2 regions of the Humibacter ginsengisoli genome follow, and region 1 is predicted to be linked to the other one. Evidence: predicted binding sites of a transcription regulator. Region 1 holds the regulator's gene; the other holds the start of a gene.
What was found. Region 1 encodes HspR, which represses chaperone genes until heat shock. Its sites were predicted from a motif close to AAGTTGAGTCNNNNNGACTCAACTT; they were not measured.
Positions count from the first base shown of each region.

Region 2: ACYVI5_RS02780 (Hsp20/alpha crystallin family protein) is a predicted target of HspR. The motif match lies at 2,415-2,439, and genes of this name have one in related genera.

Region 1 covers NZ_BAAGWZ010000012.1:117,370-121,781, reverse strand. The annotation lists gene dnaK (molecular chaperone DnaK) at 1-372, shown strand, start outside; gene ACYVI5_RS17615 (nucleotide exchange factor GrpE) at 375-1,064, shown strand; gene ACYVI5_RS17610 (molecular chaperone DnaJ) at 1,202-2,200, shown strand; gene ACYVI5_RS17605 (heat shock protein transcriptional repressor HspR) at 2,281-2,703, shown strand; gene ACYVI5_RS17600 (SGNH/GDSL hydrolase family protein) at 2,752-3,444, shown strand; gene ACYVI5_RS17595 (SGNH/GDSL hydrolase family protein) at 3,646-4,332, shown strand.
Region 2 covers NZ_BAAGWZ010000002.1:81,829-86,240, forward strand. The annotation lists gene ACYVI5_RS02765 (inorganic phosphate transporter) at 1-898, opposite strand, end outside; gene ACYVI5_RS02770 (hypothetical protein) at 1,203-1,625, opposite strand; gene ACYVI5_RS02775 (class I SAM-dependent methyltransferase) at 1,633-2,307, opposite strand; gene ACYVI5_RS02780 (Hsp20/alpha crystallin family protein) at 2,476-2,943, shown strand; gene ACYVI5_RS02785 (aldo/keto reductase) at 3,043-3,879, opposite strand; gene ACYVI5_RS02790 (S9 family peptidase) at 3,979-4,412, shown strand, end outside.

The DNA.
Region 1 (4,412 bases):
GCCGCAGAAGACAAGAAGCGTCGCGAGTCCGCCGAGGTGCGCAACAGCGCCGAGCAGATGGTCTACTCCATCGAGAAGCTCATCAAGGACAACGACGACAAGCTGCCGGCGGACGTGAAGACCGACGTGCAGGGCGACGTGGATGCCCTCAAGTCCGCTCTCGCAGGTGACGACGACGACGCGGTGAAGGCCGCGCACGACAAGCTCATCGCGAGCCAGCAGAAGCTGGGCGAGGCGATCTACCAGTCCGCTCAGGCGCAGGGCGAGCAGGGCGACCCGAACGTGGCCGACCCGGGCAACGGCGAAGTGCCGAACCCCGAGGAGGACGTGGTCGACGCCGAGGTCGTGGACGACGAGGACGAGAAGAAGTAGTCATGGCGAAGAACGACGAATCAAACGAGCACGAGGAGCCGGTCGTCCGCGACAAGCGACGCATCGACCCCGAGACGGGCGAGGTTCGTCGGCCGGACGGCGACGCGGCGGAGTCGAAGGACTCCGCCGCGCGGCCCGGATCTGGTGACTCCGATCCCGATCTCGAGCACGAGCAGGTGGTCGACACCGGCGAGGGCTATGAGGGTCCGGATGTCGAGACATCCCTCTCCGACGCGGATCTCGACTTCTTGTCGGGCCAGTCCAGCGCCGAGCAACTGGCCGCCGAGCGGCTCGCCGACCTGCAGCGGGTGACAGCCGAGTACGCGAACTACCGCAAGCGCACCGAGGCCAACCGAGAGGTCGAGCGGGAACGAGCCGTCGCTGACGCGGCGAAGGCGATCCTGCCCGTGCTCGACGACATCGACCGTGCCGAGAAGCACGGCGATCTCGAGGGCGAGACGGCATTCGCGACGATCGCGGGCAAGCTGCGCGCTGCGGCTTCCGAGAAGCTAGGGCTGCAGCCGTTCGGTGCCGCGGGCGAGGCGTTCGACCACAACGTGCACGAGGCGATCTTCCAGCAGCCGTCGCCCGATGTGACCGAGCCGACCGTCCTCGACGTCGTCGAGGTGGGTTACACGCTCGGCTCTACGCTGGTGCGGGCGGCCAAGGTGGTCGTCGCGGTCCCGCAGTAGCGTCCGCATTCCATTCAGGTCGCAGTTTTCGTCGCTTTCGAGCCCACATGATGACGAAAACTGCGACCTGAAACGATGACACGCCGCCGTTCACAACCGAACACGCAAGAACAGAACACACAGAAAGGAGGTGCCGGGTGGCCAGTCAGGACTGGTTCGACAAGGACTTCTACAAGGTGCTCGGCGTCTCCAAAGACGTTTCGCAGTCCGAGCTGAAGAAGACCTACCGCAAGCTCGCGCGCCAGTACCACCCGGACTCCAACCCGGGCGACGCCAAGGCCGAGGCGAAGTTCAAGGAGATCAGCGAGGCGTACTCCGTGCTCTCCGACGACGAGCAGCGCAAGGAGTACGACCAGATTCGGGCCATGGGCTCCGGTGCCCGGTTCACGGCACCCGGCGGAGGCGCGAACGCCGGTGGATTCGAGGATGTCTTCGGCGGCATGTTCGGCCAGGGCGGCCGTGGGCAGTCCTACACATTCCAGCAGGGCGGCGCCGGCTACGACGACCTGCTTGGCGGCCTCTTCGGCAACGGGCGCTTCGGCCAGTCGACGGGCGGATTCCGGGGCTACGGCGGCCCAACCCGTGGACAGGATGTCTCGGCATCCACCACCATCGACTTCCAGACCGCTGTCACCGGCGAGACCGTGCACCTGACCGTGGACGGCGAGACCGTGAAGGTGCGCATTCCGGCAGGGGTGAGCGACAAGCAGCGCATCCGTGTGCCAGGTAAGGGACGTCCTTCCCCGGATGGCGGCGAACGCGGCGATCTCTACCTCACCGTTACGGTGCGCAGGCATCCGGTGTTCGAACGCGAGGGTCTGAACCTGCGCGTCATGGTGCCGGTGACGTTCGCGGAGGCGACGCTCGGCGCCACGATCGAGGTTCCGACGCTCGACGGTGGAACGGTACGGCTCAAGGTGGCGCCCGGAACGCCGAGCGGCAGGGTGCTGCGCGTGAAGGGCAGAGGCGTCGCCTCCAAGAAGGCGACGGGCGACCTGCTCGCAGAGGTGCAGGTGGTCGTGCCATCGCACCTGAGCAAGCAGGGTGAGGATGCGCTGAAAGCGTTCGACGCCACGCTGCCCGACGAGAATCCGCGCGAGGAGCTGCTCGCGAAGGCGCGCGCAGCGGCGCGGTGACCTCGAGTCGACACCGCCGGTCGAGCGCGTCGAAACCAGCGAATGCGGAAGACTTCTGAAGAGAGCGGAGGTGAGCGGTGATGGTCGAGTTGGATGAGACGACGCCCGTCTTCGCGATCACCGCGGCCGCCGAGCTGGCCGGCATGCATCCACAGACGCTGAGGCAATACGACCGGCTCGGACTGGTGAGCCCGCGCCGCACGGCCGGGCGGTCGCGTCGCTACTCGATGCGCGATGTGGTGCAGCTACGGGAGGTTGCACGACTCGGTTCGGAGGGCGTCAGCCTGGAGGGCATTCGGCGCATCCTCGAGCTCGAGAACCAGGTGAACCGGCTCGGCGCACGGGTGCGCGAGCTGGAGACCGCGCTCGCCGACGAGATGCTGAACCGGCCAGGTCGCCGGGTGTTCGCCGCCGGCTCCGAGGGCGAGGTCGTCTCGCTGCGCGCCGGAACCCGGGTGCGGCGCAGCAACCAGGTGGTCGTCTGGCGGCCGCTCGACCGGTGATGACAGCGTGCAGTGCGTGCAAAAGCTTCGAGTCGTAGCGTCGATGTCATGACACGGACGCCCGTCGCTGCCGTGGCGCTGGGCGTGAGCGCCGCAGCAGTCGTGCTCGGCGTCGCCGCACTCGTGGTCGCTACGACTTTTTCGGCGAATTTGCGCAGTCATCCGATCGTCGCTGACCAGCCGGCCGATGCCACCACCGTCGTCGCCATCGGCGACTCGATCATGGACGGGAACGGGCTGGATCCCGATCAGGCCTGGCCGAAGGTGATCGCCGGCTACAACGGCTGGCACCTGGTCAACCTCGCGACCAACGGGGCGGGCTTCGTCGCCAAGGGCAACAACGGCTCGATCTTCGCCGACCAGGTGAAGGAGGCCGTTCAGCTCGACCCGTCGATGGTGATCATCTCGGGCAGCAGCAATGACCTCGGCGTGCCCGAGTCTGATGTGCAGGCGTCGATGATCAGCGCCATGAACATGCTGCGGCACGATCTTCCGCACACCCGCATCGTCGCCGTGAGCCCGGTGTGGAACGAGAACGAGCATCCGAAGCAGCTCGACGAGATCAACGACGACATGGAGGCCGCCGTCAAGCACGTCGGAGGTACCTACCTCGACATCGGAACGCCGCTGCTCGGAAAGCCGGGCTACATGCAGTCCGATGACGTGCATCCGACCTCCGACGGCCAGCTCGTCATCGCCGCCGCCGTCGAGGCGCGGATGCGTGCAACCCACGTCGTGTGACGAGACTTCGCACGATGCAGCGGAAACCGAAGGGTCCGCCGGAAGCGGTGTCGCTGCCTTTGCGGCTCAGGCGTCGTTTTCCGGTGGAACGCGCGACGCGTCACAGGCCATGGCGTGGAGGCCACGCTGGCCTGGCACCTCATAGGAACCTCATCGCCAGCTCTGGCCGGCGGCAACAGCTGGGTTCGTAACCTGATCGTTATGAAGTTCAAGCGGCCGATCGCGCCGGCGCTGGCCATGGCGTCCGTGGCGTTGGCCGTCGCCGGATACCTCACGGTCGGGGCCCCGGCCGCTGCGGCGACGGCGGGACGTTCAACGGCCGTCGCGATCGGGGACTCCATCATGGACGGCCACAATCTGCGGCCCGATCAGGCGTGGCCGGTGATCATCGCGCACGACGACGACTGGTCGCTCACGAACCTGTCGGCCGACGGAGACGGTTTCGTCACGGTCGGCGACGACGGGACGACCTTCCTGCAGCAGGTGCGCGAGGCGATCACGTCGCATCCGTCGATCGTGATCGTTTCGGCGAGCAGCAACGACCTGGGCGTGCCCGAACCTGAGGTGAGGTCCGCCATGGTCGAGGCCGTCGACGAGTTGCACGCGGCGCTGCCGAAGGCCGAGATCATCGGCTTCAGCGCGATCTGGAATCAGAACGACCCGCCGCCGCAGCTCGACCAGATGGGAACGGACCTGAAGGCCGCGGTGTCAGCCGTCGGCGGAACCTACCTCGATATCGGCAACCCCCTGAAAGACAGGCCCGACCTCATGCAGGGCGGCGACGTGCATCCCACCGCCGCCGGCCAGCTCGTGATCGCCGCCGCGGTGCAGTCCGCGCTGTCGAAGGCCGGGTTGGTCCAGCCCGTCGTCGACACGCAGCGGCGGTGATGAGCGCTTTTACGGGTGTGGCGGCGCGACCGACCCGCGCACCACGACCTGCGTGCCGACGATCACGTCGTTCGCCGCGT
Region 2 (4,412 bases), on a different contig from region 1:
AGCCCCTTCTGCCGAGGCCGGATCCGATCACCGATCCGGATGCCACCTGTGTAGTCGAGAGCGCGAACCCGAGGTGCGAGGAGGCGAGGATGGTCGCCGCGGTGCTGGTCTCCGCCGCGAAGCCCTGCGCCGGCTTCACATCCGTGAGGCCCTTGCCCAGGGTGCGGATGATGCGCCATCCGCCGGTGTAGGTGCCGACGCCGATGGCCAGCGCACAGGCCGCGATGACGAGCACGGGAGGATTCGAACCCGGCGCGAGCGCACCCGCCGAGATGAGCACGAGCGTGATGACGCCCATCGTCTTCTGTGCGTCGTTGGTGCCGTGGGCGAGCGCCACGAGCGACGACGAGAAGATCTGGCCGAACCGGAACCCGGCGCGACCGTCGGGCAGACGGTCGTACCGGCGCGTGATCGCATAGGCCAACCGGGTGGCGCAAAAAGCCACGAGGCCCGCGATGATCGGGGAAAGCACGGCCGGCAGGATGACCTTGTCGAGCAGCACGACGTAGTCGACCGACCCGAAACCGGCGCCGACGATCGCGGCACCGATCAGTCCGCCGAAGAGTGCGTGGCTGGAGCTGGAGGGAAGGCCGTAGAGCCAGGTGACGAGATTCCAGATGATGGCGCCGACGAGCCCGGCGAAAATCATCGTCGGTGTGATCAGAACACCGCCGTGGCCCTCGTTGATGAGGCCGTTCGAGATGGTCTTCGCCACCGCCGTGGAGAGGAACGCCCCCACCAGGTTGAGCACGGCGGCGAGCGCGACCGCGATCTTCGGCCGCATCGCGCCGGTCGCGATCGGCGTCGCCATGGCGTTCGCCGTGTCGTGGAAGCCGTTGGTGAAATCGAAGAAGAGTGCCAGCGCGATCACCAGCACGACGATCAGGGTGAGGTCCACCGACGTCTTTCTCGAATAGCGGGCACGGGCACGGCCTCCCGCTTCCCCGGCGAGCCGGAGGCGGCGCAACGGCGACGTTCATCCGTGGTGCACCGTGCGTTAAGGACCACGTCGATCGTCACATGTGGCGGTGGCACGGTCAACTCGACGAGGGGAGCCCGCGGATATCACCGCGATCGCCGGTGCTGCGAGAGGTGCTGCAGAACGTGCTCCCCGAACTCGTCATCACGATGGCGATGACCGTATGCGCCCTGTGGCGGGAATCACGCCCGCGGCGCTCGCGGACGCCTGAGCGCCCGCCCGATCAGGTCGCAGCGTCCGCCGTCGCCTGTGCGATGAGGGCGAGCACCGCGTGTGCGTACGCCGTCTCTGCCTCCGCCGCAGCGAAACGTGTGTGCGCGCCGTCGCGAGCGGTCTCGACGACGTAGTCACCGGCATCCGTGCGGTTCAGCGCCACGAACGTGCCGCCGAGGAGACCACGGAGCTGATCCTCACGCGGCAGCCACACCGCGTTCTCGACCGCGACCGAGTCGAGCGCCCACTCCGTCGTGCCGTTGAAGCCGAGGATCGTGCCGGTGTCGAACTCATGTGCCTCGATCGTCATGTCGCTCACGGTGAACGTCTCGCCGTCGAACTCGCCCGAGTCGATGGCGAAGACGTCGCCGGATGCCGGATGCCACACCAGTCCGTGGTCTCGCAGCTCGCGTGCCAACTCGGTCGTGATCATCCCGCCATTATGCGTCGCGGGCACCGAGTGGGCGTGCCGGGACGAGCTCTGCGAGCAGGCACACCTCGAGCGGCTCAGGCAGCACCCAGGTGCGCACCCTCCCGAGTTCGTATCCCGATTCGGCTGCCAGCACTCTCAGCGCCTCCTCGGTGCCGACCCGTGCGTGCAGCTCGTCGTGCGTGCCGTGCGGGCGCCGCTCGGCGCCGCGGCTCACCGCCTCGGCGACCTCGGGCACATCGCGCACGTCGCCCGTGCGGAACACCCCCACCACGACACGCCCATCCGGCGCGAGCGCGTTGCGCCATGATCGCAGCGCATCCACCGGGCTGGGCAGCAGGTGCAGCGCGGTGACACACGTGATCAGATCGAACTGCTCTCCGCCGACGTCGGGCGCGATCGAGGCGTCGCCCTCGATCAGTTGCGCGCCGGGCAGGTGCTCACGGGCGATCTCGAGCATGCCGCGAGACAGGTCGACACCGACCTTGCGGATGCCCGCCTCCGGCAACGCCCGCAGAACGAGCCCGGTGCCGGTCGCCATGTCGAGCACGCTGCGCACACCGTCGGTTCCGGCGAACTGAGCGACCGCCTCGGCGAGAGCCGTGTGGAACTCGGACTCGTCGTAGTGGCCCGCACGCTCGTCGAAGCGGCGTGCGATCTCTTCGGGGCTCTCGGCTGCGCGCATCCCTCCATTGTGGTCCCGGCCGGTGCCTCACCCGCGTTCGCCCAGAGCAGACGCGGCGGGAAGAACTCACCGTTGGCACTCTCCACTGCAGAGTGCTAATCTGACCGTAGTTGAGCCTAAGCGGCTCAACTTTGAAACCATCGTGGATCGACCCATGGAGGAGTAGAGATGGCAACCAACTACGACCCGTTCCGCGAACTCGACCGACTGGCCGGCGCCATGTTCGGCGGCGGGCAGGGGCCGCGGCTGATGCCGATGGACCTGTACCGCGACGGCGACACCTACGTGCTGAACGCCGACCTGCCCGGCATCGACCCCGGCTCGGTGGACATCGACGTCGACGGCCAGCTGCTGACGATCCGCGCCGAGCGCACGCTGTCGAGCGGTGAGGGCGTGAAGTGGATCACGCGCGAGCGCCAGTCCGGCTCGTTCCTGCGCCAGTTGAGCCTGGGCCAGGGCCTCGACACCGACCGCATCTCCGCGAACTACGTGAACGGCGTGCTCAGCGTGACGATCCCGGTCAGCGAGAAGGCGAAGCCTCGCAAGATCGCCGTGACCAGCGGCGCCGCCACGGGCGAAGGCGACCACCCGACGGTGACGGTCGAGGAGAAGCACGAGAAGCCGATCGACGCGTGAACGTCGTGCGCACCGCACGCGTGCGCTGAGATCTGGCACGAAGGCGGGGCCGGGGACTCATCCCCCGGCCCCGCCTTCGTACGTCTCAGCTTGCTGCGGCTACTGCTCCTCGTGGTGGTTCGGGTCGCCTCCGAACAGCCGGCCGTCCGACCTGCCGAGCGCGGTGATCGCCGCGACCTCGTCGTTGGTCAGCTCGAAGCCGAAGATGTCGAAGTTCTCGTGCTGACGCTCGGCATTGCCCGACTTCGGCAGCGGCACCGATCCGAGCTGAACGTGCCAGCGCAGTACGACCTGAGCCGGAGTGACACCGTGAGAGGCGGCGGCGTCCACGATCGCCTGTTCTTTCAGTACCGGCGAGTTCTTGCCGAGCGGACTCCACGCCTCGGTCACGACGCCGTGCTCGTCGTGGAACGCTCGCAGCCGCTCCTGCGGGAAGTACGGGTGCAACTCGATCTGGTTCACCGCGGGCAGCTCTCCGGTCTCGCGCTGCAGCCTGGTGAGGAACTCCTCTGTGAAGTTGGAGACCCCGATCGTTCGCACGAGCCCGCGGTCGCGCAGTTCGATCATCGCCTTGAACGTGTCGACATAGCGGTCGACGCTCGGGTTCGGCCAGTGGATCAGGTATACATCGATCTTCTCGACGTCCAGAGCGCGCCGGGACTGCTCGAACGAGGCCATCGTCTCGTCGTACCCATGGTGCCTGCCGGGGATCTTGGTCTGCACGATGAGCTGGGCGCGCTCGAGCCCTGATGCCCGCATGCCGCGCCCGACGGCATCCTCGTTCTCGTAGTTCACGGCCGTGTCCAGCAGCCGATAGCCGGCCTCGATCGCCGACACCACCGCCTTCTCGCCCGTCTCGCCGCGCAACGGATACGTTCCGAAGCCGATCGCCGGGATGCTCGTTCCATCGTTCAACACGCGCTGCGGAATGCTCATGCAGGCAACGCTACCGACACTCCACCGCGCCGAGGCTGCCATCGACGACCCGTGGTCGCCGTCGGCGGCATCGCGCGTCTTGCGGATAGCGTGGATGCCATGCCCGATCTCGATATCGCCGCTCCCGCCGCCAAGCGGGTCCCGTTCACCCGCACACACCACGGAGACTCGGTCGAAGACCCATACGAGTGGTTGCGGGACAAGGACGACCCAGAGGTGATCGCGCACCTGGAGGCGGAGAACGCGTTCACCGAGGCAAGGACGGCGCACCTGGAACCGTTGCGCAAGCGGATCTTCGAGGAGATCAGGTCGCGCACTCAGGAGACCGACCTCTCCGTTCCGGTGCGCGAGGGCCGCTGGTGGTACTACTCCCGCTCGTTCGAGGGCAGTCAGTACGGCGTGCAGTGCCGCGCACCGATCGCCACCGACGACGACTGGACGCCTCCCACTGTGGCCGACGTCGACGCCGGCACTCCGGCGCTGGCCGGCGAACAAGTGCTCTTCGACGCGAACGCTGAGGCGGAGGGCCACGA